Regions from separate parts of the Agrococcus sp. UYP33 genome, predicted to be linked through region 3. Evidence: predicted binding sites of a transcription regulator. Region 3 holds the regulator's gene; each other region holds the start of a gene.
What was found. Region 3 encodes LexA, which represses DNA repair genes until DNA is damaged. Its sites were predicted from a motif close to TCGAACANNTGTTCGA; they were not measured.
Positions count from the first base shown of each region.

Region 1: ACVWW9_RS00880 (DUF222 domain-containing protein) is a predicted target of LexA. The motif match lies at 2,435-2,450, and genes of this name have one in related genera.
Region 2: ACVWW9_RS13965 (Rv2578c family radical SAM protein) is a predicted target of LexA. The motif match lies at 2,784-2,799, and genes of this name have one in related genera.

Region 1 is NZ_JBSSDR010000001.1:196,599-201,409, forward strand. Features, by position in the region: gene ACVWW9_RS00875 (DEAD/DEAH box helicase) at 1-673, opposite strand, end outside; gene ACVWW9_RS00880 (DUF222 domain-containing protein) at 911-2,371, opposite strand; gene ACVWW9_RS00885 (SRPBCC family protein) at 2,478-2,930, opposite strand; gene ACVWW9_RS00890 (Hsp20/alpha crystallin family protein) at 3,021-3,443, shown strand; gene ACVWW9_RS00895 (biopolymer transporter Tol) at 3,450-3,761, shown strand; gene ACVWW9_RS00900 (ZIP family metal transporter) at 3,792-4,508, opposite strand; gene ACVWW9_RS00905 (GNAT family N-acetyltransferase) at 4,615-4,811, shown strand, end outside.
Region 2 is NZ_JBSSDR010000002.1:751,019-755,829, forward strand. Features, by position in the region: gene gatA (Asp-tRNA(Asn)/Glu-tRNA(Gln) amidotransferase subunit GatA) at 1-1,198, opposite strand, end outside; gene gatC (Asp-tRNA(Asn)/Glu-tRNA(Gln) amidotransferase subunit GatC) at 1,195-1,494, opposite strand; gene ACVWW9_RS13960 (YdcF family protein) at 1,559-2,539, opposite strand; gene ACVWW9_RS13965 (Rv2578c family radical SAM protein) at 2,808-3,869, shown strand; gene ACVWW9_RS13970 (AAA family ATPase) at 3,889-4,811, opposite strand, start outside.
Region 3 is NZ_JBSSDR010000001.1:2,062,442-2,067,252, forward strand. Features, by position in the region: gene hflX (GTPase HflX) at 1-1,432, shown strand, start outside; gene lexA (transcriptional repressor LexA) at 1,436-2,059, opposite strand; gene ACVWW9_RS10105 (hypothetical protein) at 2,281-2,643, shown strand; gene ACVWW9_RS10110 (histidinol-phosphate transaminase) at 2,693-3,772, shown strand; gene hisB (imidazoleglycerol-phosphate dehydratase HisB) at 3,782-4,381, shown strand; gene hisH (imidazole glycerol phosphate synthase subunit HisH) at 4,381-4,811, shown strand, end outside.

The sequences.
Region 1 (4,811 bases), 1.9 Mb from region 3:
GCCCGTCGCGGGCGGCCTGCACGAGCTGCGACTGGTGGTGCATCAGCTCCTTGCCGCCGGGCGCGAGGCGCTGCTTCGGCTCGGGCAGCGGCATGCAGGCGGGCTTGCCGTCGGCCGCGACCTCGAACGAGAGGTAGAGCGGCGAGAGCAGGTCGAAGCCGGCGAGGCGGTCGCGCTCGGGCTTGCGACGGACGTGCGAGAGGTCGGGCTCGAGGAACGGGTTCGCGAGCTGCACGCGGTGCACCGACGGCGGCACGACCTGCGGCGCCAGCGGCTCGGTGCTCTCGGGCGCGGGGGCGGACGAGGCCTCGGGCTCCGGCTCCATGCCGGCGGCCTCGAGCATCTCGCGCTTGCGCTCGCGCACGGCGTCGGTGATGGGCGCGCCCTCGCCGAGGAGCGGCAGCAGCGTGGGCTCGCGGCTCGCGGCCTTGGCGAGGATGACGGCGATGCCGTCGAGACGCTTGAGGTCCTCGGCGCGCTCGGCGTCGGTGAGCGCCTTGTCGGCGCGGACGCGTGCGCGCTCCTCGCGGGCGAGCATCGCCACGACCTGCAGCTTCACGCGGGTGGAGCGCGATGCGCTGCCTCGCTTGACGCCCGCCTCGACCTGGCGCACGGCGCGGGCGAGCTGCGGGATGAGGGCGTCGCGATCGCGCGACGGCGCCTCGGCGGTCACGTCTGCAGGCGATGCATCCGTGATGGATGCGTCCGTCTCGGACACATCGATGGTTGCGGCGTCGGCCACATGTCCTCCATTCGAGGCGGGGCCGCGGGTACGGGCCCCGGTGTTCAGGCTGCGACGGGAGCCGGAGCTCGAGGCTGCGGCTCGTCGTGCCGGTGACGCCTGCTGCGGTGCGCGTGAGGGCCGCGATGCGGCACGGACGGCGATCAGCGGGCTGACGTCAGAGCCATCCTACCCGGTCGGCACCGGCGTGCGCTGCGAGGCTGCCCTGAGGATCGCCCGAGGCCGGGCTCGCCACGGCCTTCGCACCGGCCGCAGGATCGTGCGCGTGACCCGCCAGCGGCTGCCGACGCGCTCGATCACCTGCCGGCCCGCATGGACCTCGGTATGGCAGCGGGTGCACAGCAGGATGCCGTTGTCGATGTCGGTGTCGCCGCCGTCGGCCCATGCGCGCACGTGATGGACGCTGTTCCACGATACCGGCGCATCGCACCCCTCGCCCTGGCAGTGGCGGTCGCGGAGCATGATCGCCTTGCGCTGCGGCGTGGAGAACAGCCGCTTGCGGCGGCCGAGCTTGAGCACGTGCCCGTCGTCGTCGACGAGGGCCGCCTGCACGAAGCCGTCGCAGATGATGCGCGCCGCGAGCTGCACCGGCACGACCTCGCCGGTCTCGACGATCTCGCAGAAGCCGGGCAGACCAGCTGCGTGGGCGTCGAGCTCGGCCTGCGTCACGGCGACGAGCAGGGTCGGTGCGTCCTTGCCGGGGCGGGGCGTGTCGCCCGAGCGTGCGTGCGCCATGAAGAGCTCGGCGAGCACATCGGCCCGGCGCTGGTCGGGCGTGCGGTCGTCGTCGGCCGCGGAGGGCGAGCCGCCGATGTCGATGCGGGTGCGCGGCGACTCGTAGGCGTCGAGCACGGCCTGCACGGCAGCGCCCTCGACCGGCGGCAACGCCACACGGCCGCGGAAGATGCCGTCGGCGCACTGCCGGAAGGTGAACGAGCGCTGCGCGATCTGCTCCTCCTCGCGCGGCTCGGCGCCGTCGGGGTCGAACGCCTGCAGCCAGGCGCGTGCCGTCGTCGCGAGCTGCTCGGGCGGAGCGGGCACGGGGTCGTCGTAGCCGCGCTCGCCGGCCGGAACCTCCCCGACCGCGTCGGCGACGAGCGACGCCTCGGCGGCGAGCCGGTCGTCGTCGCTGATCCGGCTGCCCGCCTCGCCGAGCCGCTCGACGATGACGCGTGCCTGGTCGAGCCCGATCGCGCCGGCGACGAAGGCGTCGGCGAGGTGCGGGAAGCGGGGCTCGAACGGCAGGCCGGTCGGCGTGCGCCGAGGGGTCGCCGCGAGGGCGACCTGCACGATCGCGGTCGCGCGACCGGCGGTGACGCCCAGCTCGTGGCGCAGCGCGTCCTTCGTGCTGCGGTACCCGAAGGAGCGGGCGAGCGAGCGAGCGTCAGCTGCGGGCGAGACCTGCTGGAGCAACCCGGCGATGCGCACCGCGGCGCTGTCGGCGCACCGCATGAGCTCGCCGACCACCGCGAGCGCATCCCAGCGCTGGGCATCGCCGAGCCCTTCGAACGCGGTCGTGACGGCGAGCACGTGCCGCTGGAGCCCGTCGAGCGCCTCGCGCAGCGCGGCCGCCTCTGGCGACCTGCCCTGCCGCGCCTGCTGCTCCACCGGGACCTCCGTGTCCACCATCGGGACCACCGCCTCGGCCCACCGCCGTCGGTGGTGCTCGATGGGTCCATGCTACCACGAGCGTCGAACAAGCGTTCGAACTCTCGACAGCATGTGGAGAACTTCTTCAGCCTTCCAGCAGGCCCGCCAGGCGATCGATCGACGCGAGCAGGTTGGCGGGCAGCGTGCGGCGCGCGCGCCCGAGGCGCCGCTCGTCGTGCAGCTCGGTCCAGTCGTATGTGTGCGTCACCCTCGTGCCGGCGCCCTCCGGCTCGAGCTCCCAGCGCCACAGGTGGCCGATGGGCGGCGTGCCCTGCTCGGCGGGCATCCACGCGATGCGCCTGCCCTCCTCGAACTCCACGACGTGGTTCTCGCGCACGGCGCCGTCGCCGGTGAGCGTCATCGAGAACACGTCGCCGGTGCCGCGCACGCGCTGCCCCTCGGCGGCCTCGGCGAGGTTGTCGTTGCCGTCCCACGCCGGCTGCTTCGCCGGGTCGGCGATGTGCTCGAAGATGACGTCGGCGGGCGCCGCGATGAGGCGGCTCGCGTGCACGACTCGGGTCTCGTCGGTATCGCTCATGCCGCCATCCAAGCATCCGCGACGCATTGAGTCGCCCTCCGAAGCGGAGTAGACATGGGGCACGGACGGACCCCACGGAGGGAGCTCGAGATGGCTGCTGAGGCTTCGCGCAAGTACCCGATCTTCCCGCCGTTCACCGAGTGGTTCGACGCCTTCGCGCTGCTGGGCGGCTGGGACGGCAAGGGTCCGCTCCCGGGCATCCGCGTCGAGGAGGTCGTCGAGGACGGCGCCTTCGTCATCCATGCCGAGCTGCCGGGCCTCGACCCCGCGCGCGACATCGACGTCAAGGTCGAGCACGGCGTGCTGACGATCCACGCCGAGCGCCACCCCGACCGCCGGGAGGCGCAGCGGTCGGAGTTCCGCTACGGCGCACTGGCCCGCGCCATCCGGCTGCCGATCGGCTCGCGCGACGACGAGATCACCGCGTCGTACGAGGACGGCATGCTGACGGTGCGCGTCGCGCTCGACCCGGTGCCCGCGAAGCCCCGGCACATCCCGATCGAGCGGCGCTAGGCGCGGATGCGCGAGACCACTCGCACCGACGACGGCCGCTGGATCGTCGTCGACGGCAGGCGCTGGCGCGCCGAGGACCCGTCGCTGCCCGCCGATGCCGCAGCGCGGCTGCGCTCGCACCTCGGCCGCGCCCGGTCGGCCGTGCGCCTCGCCGAGACCGACGACGACCGCGACGCCGCGCGCGACCGCGTGCAGCTCGCGAAGGAGGGGCTCGGCGAGCGCGGCGACGCCTGGTGGGACCTCTCGGAGGCCGATCGCGCTGCCAGGGCCCGCGACCGGCTGCGGAGCCTCGACGAGCTGGCACCGCCGACGCGCTGATCGCCCGCCGGCCGCGGACGGATGCGCCGCTCAGGACAGCAGCGACAGCCCTGCGGCGACGGCGAAGCCGACGACGGTCGCGAGTCCCGCGAGGTCGCGGGCCTTCGCGCGCGCCTCCGGGATCATCGCGTCGACGAGCATGACGAGCAGCGCGCCGGCGGCGAAGCCGTCGACGACCCCCGTGAGGGCCGGCGGCGCCACCTCGGCGATCGCGCGGCCGCCGACGGACGCGAGCGTGCAGACCGCGCCGACGCCGAGCCAGAGCAGCAGCACGAAGCGGCGCGAGCGGCCGGCGCCCAGCATGTCGGCCGACGCTCCGACCGACTCGGGCAGGTTCGAGACGAACACCGCGACGAGCAGCGCGACGCTCACGCCGTCGCCGGTGGCGAGGCCGATGCCGAGCACCGCCTGCTCCGGCACACCGTCGAGCAGCGCCCCGACCGCGAGCGGCATCCCGGCAGCACCGGCGGCGCCGGTGCCGCGACGGCCGGACCTCGCCTCGACCGCCCGGTCCGCGAAGAAGTAGGCCATCGCGCCGGCCGCCAGGCCGATGCCGACGGCGAGCGCGCCGCCCTCGGCGACGCCCGCTTCGGCGAGCTCGAACGCGACGCCGGCGATGAGCGCGCCCGCCCCGAAGGCGAGCACGATGCCCACGACCGCATCCGACCAGCGCCGCGCCATCGCGAGCCCCGCGCCGAGCACGAGCGACGACGACGCGATCGCTCCCCAGAGCAGCGCCTCGAGCACGGTCAGCGCCGCCCGGGTCGCGCGTGGATCACCATCCCGGCAGGCTATGCCCGCCGCCGCCCGGGTGCCATGGTGGTGGGCAGCGAGCCGACGACGAGGAGGCGCCATGGCCGAGCTCTCGATCCACCCGGCGACGCACGCGCGCTTCGACGACCTCTCGCTCGTCATCGGGCCGAAGCGGGCCGACGCATCCGTCTGCTGGTGCCTCAGCCACCGCATCGACGCGAAGACGAACCTCGCGCTGCGCGGCCCCGAGCGCGGCGCGCACATGGAGGCGCTCACGCGCGAGCGCGCAGCGCCCGG
Region 2 (4,811 bases), on a different contig from region 3:
ACGCGGCGTCGAAGTCGCGCTGGATGAGCGTGCGCACCTTCTGCGCGGAGCCGTAGTAGGCGTCGTAGTAGCCGGCCGACAGCGCGTAGGTGCCGAGGATGATGCGTCGCTTCACCTCCGCGCCGAACCCGGCCTCGCGCGTGGCCGCCATGACGTCCTCGACCGTCTGGCCGGGGCCCTCGACGCGCAACCCGAAGCGCACGGAGTCGAAGCGCGCGAGGTTGCTCGACGCCTCCGCCGGCAGGATCAGGTAGTACGCGGCGACCGAGTAGGCGAACGACGGGCACGAGACCTCGACGACCTCGGCACCAGCGGCCGTCAGCACGTCGACGGTCTCGCGGAAGCGTGCCTGCACGTCGGCGGCGATGCCCTCGGCGTCGAGCTCCTTGACGATGCCGACGCGCACGCCCTGCAGGCTGCCGGATGCAGCGCCCTCACGGGCCGCGGCCGTGAACGACGGCCACTCGCGCGCGAGGCTCGTGGAGTCGTGCGGGTCGTGCCCGCCAATGACGTCGTGGATGAGCGCCGAGTCGAGCACCGTGCGGGTGACGGGGCCGACCTGGTCGAGGCTCGAGGCGAGCGCGATGGCGCCGTAGCGGCTCACGCCGCCGTAGGTGGGCTTGACGCCGACGGTGCCGGTGACCGCGGCGGGCTGGCGGATCGAGCCGCCGGTGTCGGAGCCGAGCGCGAACGGCGCCTCGAAGGCGGCGACGGCAGCGGCCGAGCCGCCGCCCGAGCCGCCGGGGATGCGCTCGCGGTCCCAGGGGTTGCGGGTGGGGCCGTAGGCGGAGTGCTCGGTCGACGATCCCATCGCGAACTCGTCCATGTTCGTCTTGCCCAGCGCGACGAGGCCGGCCGCCTTCACGCGCTCGACGACGGTCGCGTCGTAGGGCGGGATCCAGCCCTCGAGGATGCGCGAGCCTGCCGTCGAGGGCATGCCGATCGTGCAGAGCACGTCCTTGATCGCGATCGGGGCGCCCGCGAGCTCATGCAGCTGCTCGCCGGCGGCTCGGCGCTCGTCGATCGCCCGGGCTGCGTCGAGCGCGCCGTCGTTGACGTGCAGGAACGCGTGGATCTCGCCGTCGACCGCGGCGATGCGGTCGAGGTGCGCCTGCGTGGCCTCGACGCTCGAGACGTCGCCGGAGGCGAGCAGGCCGGCGAGCTCGTGGCCCGCGAGGCGCGTGAGGTCGCCGCTCACTGCTCCTCCCCCAGGATCGCCGAGACGCGGAAGCGCTCGCCGTCGTGGCTGGGAGCGCCGGCGAAGGTCTGCTCGTGCACGAGGGTCTCGCCGACGACGTCGGCGCGCAGCACGTTCGTGAGCGGCACCGGGTGGCTCGTGGCGGGGACGTCGTCGCCGGCGATCTCGCGCACGGTGGCGATCGCGTCGACGATGGCGGAGAGCTCGGTCGTGAGGCTCGTCACCTCGTCGTCGGTCAGCGCGATGCGAGCGAGTCCAGCAAGGTGCTGGACCTCCTCGCGAGTGATCTCGGACATGCGTCTCCTCTGCGGCGGCGGGGGTCGCTCAATCCTACGGTCCGACCCCGCGGTGGCGGACCGGCTACGGGCCCAAGCCCTGCGTGGCGACGACCGCCCAGACCGCGAGCGCCTCGAGCGCGATCGCGGCGGCGAGGCACCACCACCGCAGGTCGGCGGCGATCGCGAGCGCCTCGCGCACGATCGCGCCGGGGCGGTAGGAGGGCCGGGTCCATGCGCCGATCACGGTGCCGTCGATGCCGGCCTCGGCGAGCAGCCCAGCGGTGCGGTAGGCGTGGTACTCGCTCGTCACGACGGCGAGCGGCGCCCGGCCGGGCGCGGTGACGAGCGGCCTCGACAGCCGCAGGTTCTCGCGGGTCGTGGTGGACGCGTCCTCGAGGTCGATCGCCGCTGCCGGCACGCCCAGCTGCCGCTCGAGGTGCTCGGCCATCGCCGACGCCTCGGAGCGCACCTCGTCGGCGCCCTGGCCGCCCGAGACGACGATCCGCGCGTCCGGCCGCTGGGCCAGCGCATCGCGCCACACCTCGGCGCCCCGCTGCACGCGGCGGCGCAGCAGCGGGCCGACCTCGCGACCGCGGAGGCCGGCGCCGAGGATGAGCACGGTGCCGGGCGGTGGCGGCGTGCGCGCCGCGCGGGCGTGCACGAGCATCGCGACGACGAGCACGGCGGTGCCGAGGCCGGCGGCCCAGAGCGGGAGCGCGACGAGCAGCGCCGCCCGGGCGAGCGCAGGGTCGATCGCGCCGGCCACCGCGATCGCCGTGGCCAACCCCGCCATGCCGGCGCCCAGCGCAGCGATCAGCCGGTCGACGCGGCGCACGCGCACGAGTCGGGGCAGCATGAGCGCGTGCCACAGCGAGGCGGCACCGAGGCCGAGGGTCGCGATCGCCGCGACGGTGACGAGCAGCGCCCATCCGCCGTGCTCGAGCGGCACGTCGAGCCACGCGGCGACCGGCCGCTGCAGCAGCCTCGCGGCGAGCAGCGCACCGGTGGCGACGACGACCGCCGCCCACAGCGCCGGGGCGAGCACGCGCATCCGCCGTCGCATCGCCACCTCAGCACCCTAGCCGCGCCCGCCTCCCCGCTCGCTCCTCCCGGCGAGCTCCTCTCGGCGAGCTCCGCCGCCCGCCGACCCCTCCGCACAACGCAAGCCCGGCAGCCCGGATCCGGCCCCATCGGGTGACGCTCGCCCGCTCGCCCGCTGGACCAGCCCGGCGGGCTTGCGTTGTGCGCGCACGAGGGGAGGCTCCTGCGGCGCGGGGGGTCGCCTGCGCGGCGAGGTTGCGCGGGGATCGAACGTGTGTTCGAATGGTGGCATGCGGTGGGAGGGACAGACGGCGACGCACGTCGACGCGGATGCGCTGCCGGGGCTCGAGGAGCGCGGCAGCGTGCTGGAGTCGTGGCCGACGCCCGGCTTCGACGGCGCCTCCTTCCTGGAGGTGACGGCGAAGAGCGCCCTCAACCACGTCGCGGGCGACGGCTTCATGGGCGGCGCGTGGACGATCAACCCCTACCGCGGCTGCCAGCACGCGTGCCGCTACTGCTTCGCGCGCAACACGCACACCTACCTCGACCTCGACGCGGGCGCCGACTTCGACTCCCGCATCGTCGTGAAGGCGAACCTCGTCGAGGTGCTCGAGCGCGAGCTCGCGGGGACGCGCAAGGACGTCACGGCCGTGCAGCTCGGCACGAACACCGACCCCTACCAGCGCGCCGAGGGCCGCTACCGGCTCATGCCCGGCGTGCTGCGGGCGCTCGCGCGGCACGGGGCCTCGATCTCGATCCTCACGAAGGGCACGCTGCTGCGCCGCGACCTGCCGCTGCTCGCCGAGATCGCGCGCGACGTGCCGGTCTCGATCGCGATGTCGATCGCCATCTTCGACGACGAGCTGCAGCAGCAGGTCGAGCCCGGCACCCCGACGACCCGGTCGCGGCTCGAGACCGTCCGCGCGGTGCGCGACGCCGGGCTCGACTGCGCGGTCTTCGCGATGCCGGTGCTGCCGGGGCTCACCGACACGCGTGCGCACCTCGAGACGGCCTTCGCGTCGATCGCCGAGGCGGGCGCGACGCGCGCGATCGCGAGCGCCCTGCACCTGCGGCCCGGCGCCCGCGAGTGGTACACGCAGTGGTTGCGCGAGGCGCACCCGCACCTGGTGCCGCTCTACGCGCGCATCTACGGCACCGGCAGCTACGCCGACCGCGGCTACCGCGACTGGCTGCGCGACCGCATCCGCCCGCTCATGCGCGAGCACCGGCTCGGACCGGTGCAGGTGACCGCTGGCACGGGCCTCGCCGCGCCCGGGAGCGCGCCGCCGCCGCGAGCGCGGCAGCTCGCGTCGACGAGCGAGCCGCTCGTCGCAGCGCCCACGCTCTTCTGACGAGCGCGCGCGGCCCGGGTCAGCGCTTCGGCCAGTGCCAGCCCGGCTGATCGAGCAGGCCCTCGCGGCCCGCGACCACCGTCTGCCCGTGCTCCTTCTCGAGCTCGATGCGCACGCCGTCGAGCGCGTCGGCGAGCTGCCGCTGGTGCGTCACGACGAGCACCTGCGTCTGCTCGCTCGCGCGGCGGATGAGCGCGGCGAGCGGCGCGAAGAGCTCGGCGTGCAGGCTGCGCTCCGGCTCGTTCAGCACGATGAGCGTGGGCCGCTCGACCGAGGTGAGCGCCGCGAGCAGCAGCAGGAACTGCAGCGTGCCGTCCGAGAGCTCGTCGGCGGTGAGCATCCGCAGCACGCCCGGCTGGCGCAGCGCGGGCGTCATGCGGCCGTCGTGCCCGACGATCTCGAGCTCGGAGCCGTCGAACGCCTCGGCGACGGCGCGGGCGATCTCGCGCTCGTGGCCCGCCTCGATCGAGGTGCGCAGCACGGCGCCGAGGTTCGCGCCGTCGTCGTCGAGCCGCGGGCTCCTGGTGCCGATCTGCGGCCGTCGGGCGGGCGCGCCGGCGTCGGTGCGGAAGGCGTCGTGGAACCGCCACGCGCGCATCTGGCGCCGGAGGCCCGCGATCTCGGGCGCGTCCGCCGCCCCGGCGTGCTCGTCGAGCACCGATCCCCACGCCGGCATGCCGCGGGCCAGCTCGCGCCAGCCGTCGTCGCCGTGCACCCGTGCGACGCCACCCCGACGCTCGACGAGCACGCTCGACGGTCGTGGCTCGAGCCCGGCGAAGACGTGCTCCTGCTTGATGTCGGGGTCGCGGTCGAAGTGGCTGACGAAGCCGCCGCCGCTCGCGGGCACGGGCAGGCCGAGGTCGATCGCGTAGCCGAGCCCGTCGGCCGCGCCGAAGCCGAGCCGCAGCGCGACCGGACCGGAGCGCACGAGACCCTCGGTCG
Region 3 (4,811 bases):
GCTGCAGGACGACGGCACCGCGACCGACGCGGGGTTCGGCGACGACGTCGACGGCGCGCAGCTCGAGCGCGCGGACCGCGCGGCGCTCCGACGCGTCGACGGCCTGCGCACCGAGCTCGAGGACGTCACCGAGGTCGAGTACCGCCAGCTGCGGCTCGAGAACGTCGTGCTCGTCGGCGTCTACTCCGGTGGCGCGAGCGGCGCGGAGGACGCCGAGAACTCGCTGCGCGAGCTCGCCGCCCTCGCCGAGACCGCCGGTGCGCGCGTGCTCGATGGCATGCTGCAGCGCCGCCCCAACCCCGACCCGGCGACCTACGTCGGCCGCGGCAAGGCGGAGGAGCTCGCGGCCATCGTGAAGGAGCTCGGCGCCGACACCGTGATCGCCGACAGCGAGCTCTCGCCGAGCCAGCGCCGCGCGCTCGAGGACCAGGTGAAGGTCAAGGTGATCGACCGCACCGCGGTGATCCTCGACATCTTCAGCCAGCACGCGACGAGCCGCGAGGGCAAGGCGCAGGTCGAGCTCGCGCAGCTCGAGTACCTGCTGCCGCGCCTGCGCGGCTGGGGCGAGTCGATGTCGCGCCAGGCCGGTGGCCAGGTCGGCGGCCAGGGCGCCGGCATGGGCTCCCGCGGTCCGGGTGAGACGAAGATCGAGCTCGACCGCCGCCGCATCCACACGCGCATGGCGCGGCTGCGGAAGCAGATCAAGGGCTTCGGGCCCGCGCGGCAGGCGAAGCGCGCCAACCGCGACCGCTTCGAGGTGCCGGGCGTCGCCATCGTGGGCTACACGAACGCCGGCAAGTCGAGCCTGCTCAACCGCATCACCGGCGCGGGCGTGCTGGTCGAGAACGCGCTGTTCGCGACCCTCGACGCGACCGTGCGGCGCTCCAGCACGCCCGACGGCCGCGAGTTCACGATCGCCGACACGGTCGGCTTCGTGCGCAACCTGCCGCACCAGCTCGTGGAGGCGTTCCGCTCGACGTTCGAGGAGGTGGCGGAGTCGGACGTCGTCGTGCACGTCGTCGACGCGAGCCACCCCGACCCGGCGGCGCAGATCGCCACGGTGCGCGACGTGCTGGGCGAAACGGGCGCGCGCTCGATCCCCGAGGTCGTCGTGTTCAACAAGGCCGACCTCATCAGCGACGACGAGCGGCTCGTGCTGCGCGGGCTCCAGCCGGACGCCGTGTTCGCCTCGGCGCGGACGGGCGAGGGCGTCGACGCGATCCTCGCGAGGATCGCCGAGCTGCTGCCGCGGCCGGAGGTCGCGGTGTCGCTGCTCGTGCCGTTCGACCGTGGCGACATCATCGCGATGCTCCACGACCGCTTCGAGGTGCTGCGCGAGGCCTACGAGGAGGCGGGCACGCGCGTCGACGCGAAGGTGACCGAGGCTGCGCTCGCGCAGCTGGCGGAGTTCCGGGTCGAGCCGGCCGCCTGACGCCTAGACGGCGCGCAGGACGGCGACGACGCGCCCCAGCACGTCGGACTCGTCGCCGAGGATCGGCTCGAACGCCGAGTTGCGGGGCAGCAGCCACGTGTGGCCGTCGCGCTGCTTGAACACCTTCACGGTCGCCTCGCCGTCGAGCATCGCGGCGACGATGTCGCCGTTGTCGGCCGTCTGCTGCTGCCGCACGACGACCCAGTCGCCGTCGCAGATCGCGGCGTCGATCATCGAGTCGCCGACGACCTTGAGCATGAAGAGGTCGCCGGTGCCGACGAGCTGCTTCGGCAGCGGGAACACGTCCTCGACCTGCTGCTCAGCCGTGATCGGGATGCCGGCGGCGATGCGGCCGACGAGCGGCACGAACGTGGCCTGGTCGACGCTGCCCGCGGTCTCGTCGAGCTCGTCGTCGACGAGCACCTCGATGGTGCGGGGGCGGGAGGGGTCGCGGCGGATGGCGCCGGCCAGCTCGAGCTGGCCGAGCTGGTGGGTGACGCTCGAGAGCGAGGACAGCCCGACGGCGTCGCCGATCTCGCGGTAGCTCGGCGGGTAGCCGCGCTGGCGGACCGCTCGCTGGATCATCTGCAGGATCGCCTGCTGCTTGTCCGTCAGCTGCCTCGCCATGCCCGCCCGCTCTCGATGTCAGTAGCCCCTGCTTGACTCCTGGTGGTTCGAAAGCGTATCCGACAGGGTGCCCGGATCAAACGGATGTTCGAGCGTGTCGTGGAGATTCTCCGCGGCAGGGCTTGACGCATCCGTGGAATCGAAGATAGGTTCGAAACAGAGATTCGCGGCCGGTGCTCCCGGCCGAGCACCGGCTGCGGATCCCACGAGAGGAGCAGGCCATGACTGCCATCGCCACTGCAAGCATCACCGGCACGCCGACCGTCCGGGTGCGCATGACGCCGCGCGGTCGCCGCGCCCTCGCGCTGCTCGTCGCCGCCCCCGTCATCGTCGCGGGCACCCTCGCGGGTGCCGGCGTCCTGGGCGGTGCGCTCGCCGGCGCCGTCGCGTCGTCCTCCACCGACACGGCCCAGTTCGAGCACATCACCGTGCTGCCGGGCCAGTCGCTCTGGCAGATCGCGCAGGTCGTCGCCCCCGAGGCCGACCCGCGCGACGTGATCGCCGAGATCGAGCTGCTCAACGGCATCGCCGGCGCGATCCAGCCCGGCGAGCAGCTGGCGATCCCCGCGCACTACTCGCGCTGAGCGCTCGGCCGCGCCCGGCGCGGCTCGCCCGCCGTCCTAGGCTGGTTCAGTGACGAGCCTCGACGACCTCCCCATCCGCGACGACCTGCGCGGGCTGACGCCGTACGGCGCTCCGCAGCTCGACGTGCCGGTGCGGCTCAACGTCAACGAGAACGCGTACCGGGTGCCGGAGGCGGTCGCGCTCGACATCGTGCAGGAGATCGCTCGCGCGCTCCCGGACGCGAACCGCTATCCGGACCGCGAGTTCGACGCGCTCCGTCGCGCCTTCGCCGACTACCTCGGGCACGGCCTCGAGCCCGCGCAGCTGTGGGCGGGCAACGGCTCGAACGAGGTGCTGCAGCACGTGCTGCAGGCCTTCGGCGGCCCCGGCCGCTCGCTGCTCTCGTTCACGCCCACGTACTCGATGTACCCGCTGCTCGCGCAGGGCGTCGGCATGCGGTGGGTGCCGGTGCCGCGCGCCGCCGACTTCACGATCAGCCCGGACGCCGTGCGCGCGGCGATCGCCGGGCACGACCCGGACATCGTCTTCCTCTGCTCGCCCAACAACCCCACCGGCACGGCGATCGGCCTCGACGTCGTCGAGGCGGCCGCCGAGGCCGCGCGCGGCATCGTGCTCGTCGACGAGGCGTATGCCGAGTTCGCGCACGACCGCAGCCAGACCGCGCTCTCGCTGCTCGATCGGTACCCGCGCCTACTGGTCTCCCGCACGATGAGCAAGGCGTTCGCGTTCGCCGGCATCCGCGTCGGCTACCTCGCCGCACACCCCGCCGTCGTCGACGCGCTCCGGCTCGTGCGGCTCCCGTACCACCTGTCGGCGATCACGCAGGCGGCGGCCGTCGCGGCGCTCCGCCACAGCGACGAGATGCTGTCGCGCGTCGACGAGCTGCGCACCCAGCGCGACCGGATCGTCGACGAGCTGGCGGCCATGGGCTTCGAGCCCTACCCGTCCGACGCCAACTTCGTGCTCGTCGGGGGCGTCGCCGACCCGCAGGCCACCTTCCGCGCCCTGCTCGACCGCGGCATCCTCGTGCGCGACGTCGGCCTGCCGCACACGCTGCGCATCACCGCCGGCACGCGGGCCGAGACGAGCGCGCTGCTGGCCGCGATGGCCGAGCTCGGCGCGGAATAGGATCGAGGCATGGCCCGCACTGCTTCCATCGAGCGCACGACGAGCGAGTCGAGCATCCGCCTCTCGCTCGACCTCGACGGCGACGGCACCTCGTCGATCTCGACGACCGTGCCGTTCTACGACCACATGCTGACGGCCTTCGCGAAGCACTCGCTCATCGACCTCACGGTCGAGGCGTCCGGCGACACCGACATCGACGCGCACCACACCGTCGAGGACACCGCGATCGCGCTCGGCCTCGCGCTCGCCGAGGCGCTCGGCGACAAGGCCGGGGTGCGGCGCTACGGCGACGCCACCGTGCCGCTCGACGAGGCGCTCGCCCGCGCCGTCGTCGACCTCTCCGGCCGCCCGTTCCTCGTGCACGGCGGCGAGCCCGCCGGGTTCGAGCTCCACCGCATCGGCGGCCACTTCACCGGCTCGCTCGTGCGGCATGTCTTCGAGGCGATCACCCTCAACGCCAGGATCACCGCGCACGTCGAGGTGCTCGCCGGCCGCGACCCCCACCACGTCGCGGAGGCCGAGTTCAAGGCCTTCGCGCGCGCGCTCCGCGTGGCGGTCGAGCACGACCCGCGCGTCACCGGGGTGCCGTCGACCAAGGGCGCGCTCTGATGGCAGCGCGTCCCCGCGTCGCCCTGCTCGACTATGGGCTCGGCAACGTGCACTCCGCCGCGAAGGCGCTCGAGGCGGCCGGCGCCGACGTGACGCTCACCGCCGACCGCAGCGCGGTCATCGAGGCCGACGGCCTCGTCGTGCCGGGCGTCGGCTCGATGGCCGCGTGCATGGCTGGCATCCAGGCGATCCGCGGCGGCGAGCTGATCGGCCGACGCCTCGCGGGCTCTCGTCCGGTGCTCGGCATCTGCGTGGGCATGCAGGTGCTCTTCTCGGCCGGCGAGGAGGGCGGCAGCCCGACCGTCGGCCTCGACGAGTGGCCCGGCACGGTCCGCCGGCTGCAGGCCGACATCCTGCCCCACATGGGGTGGGCGCAGGTCGACGCCCCCGACGACTCCACGCTCTTCGCCGGGCTCCGCGACGAGCGCTT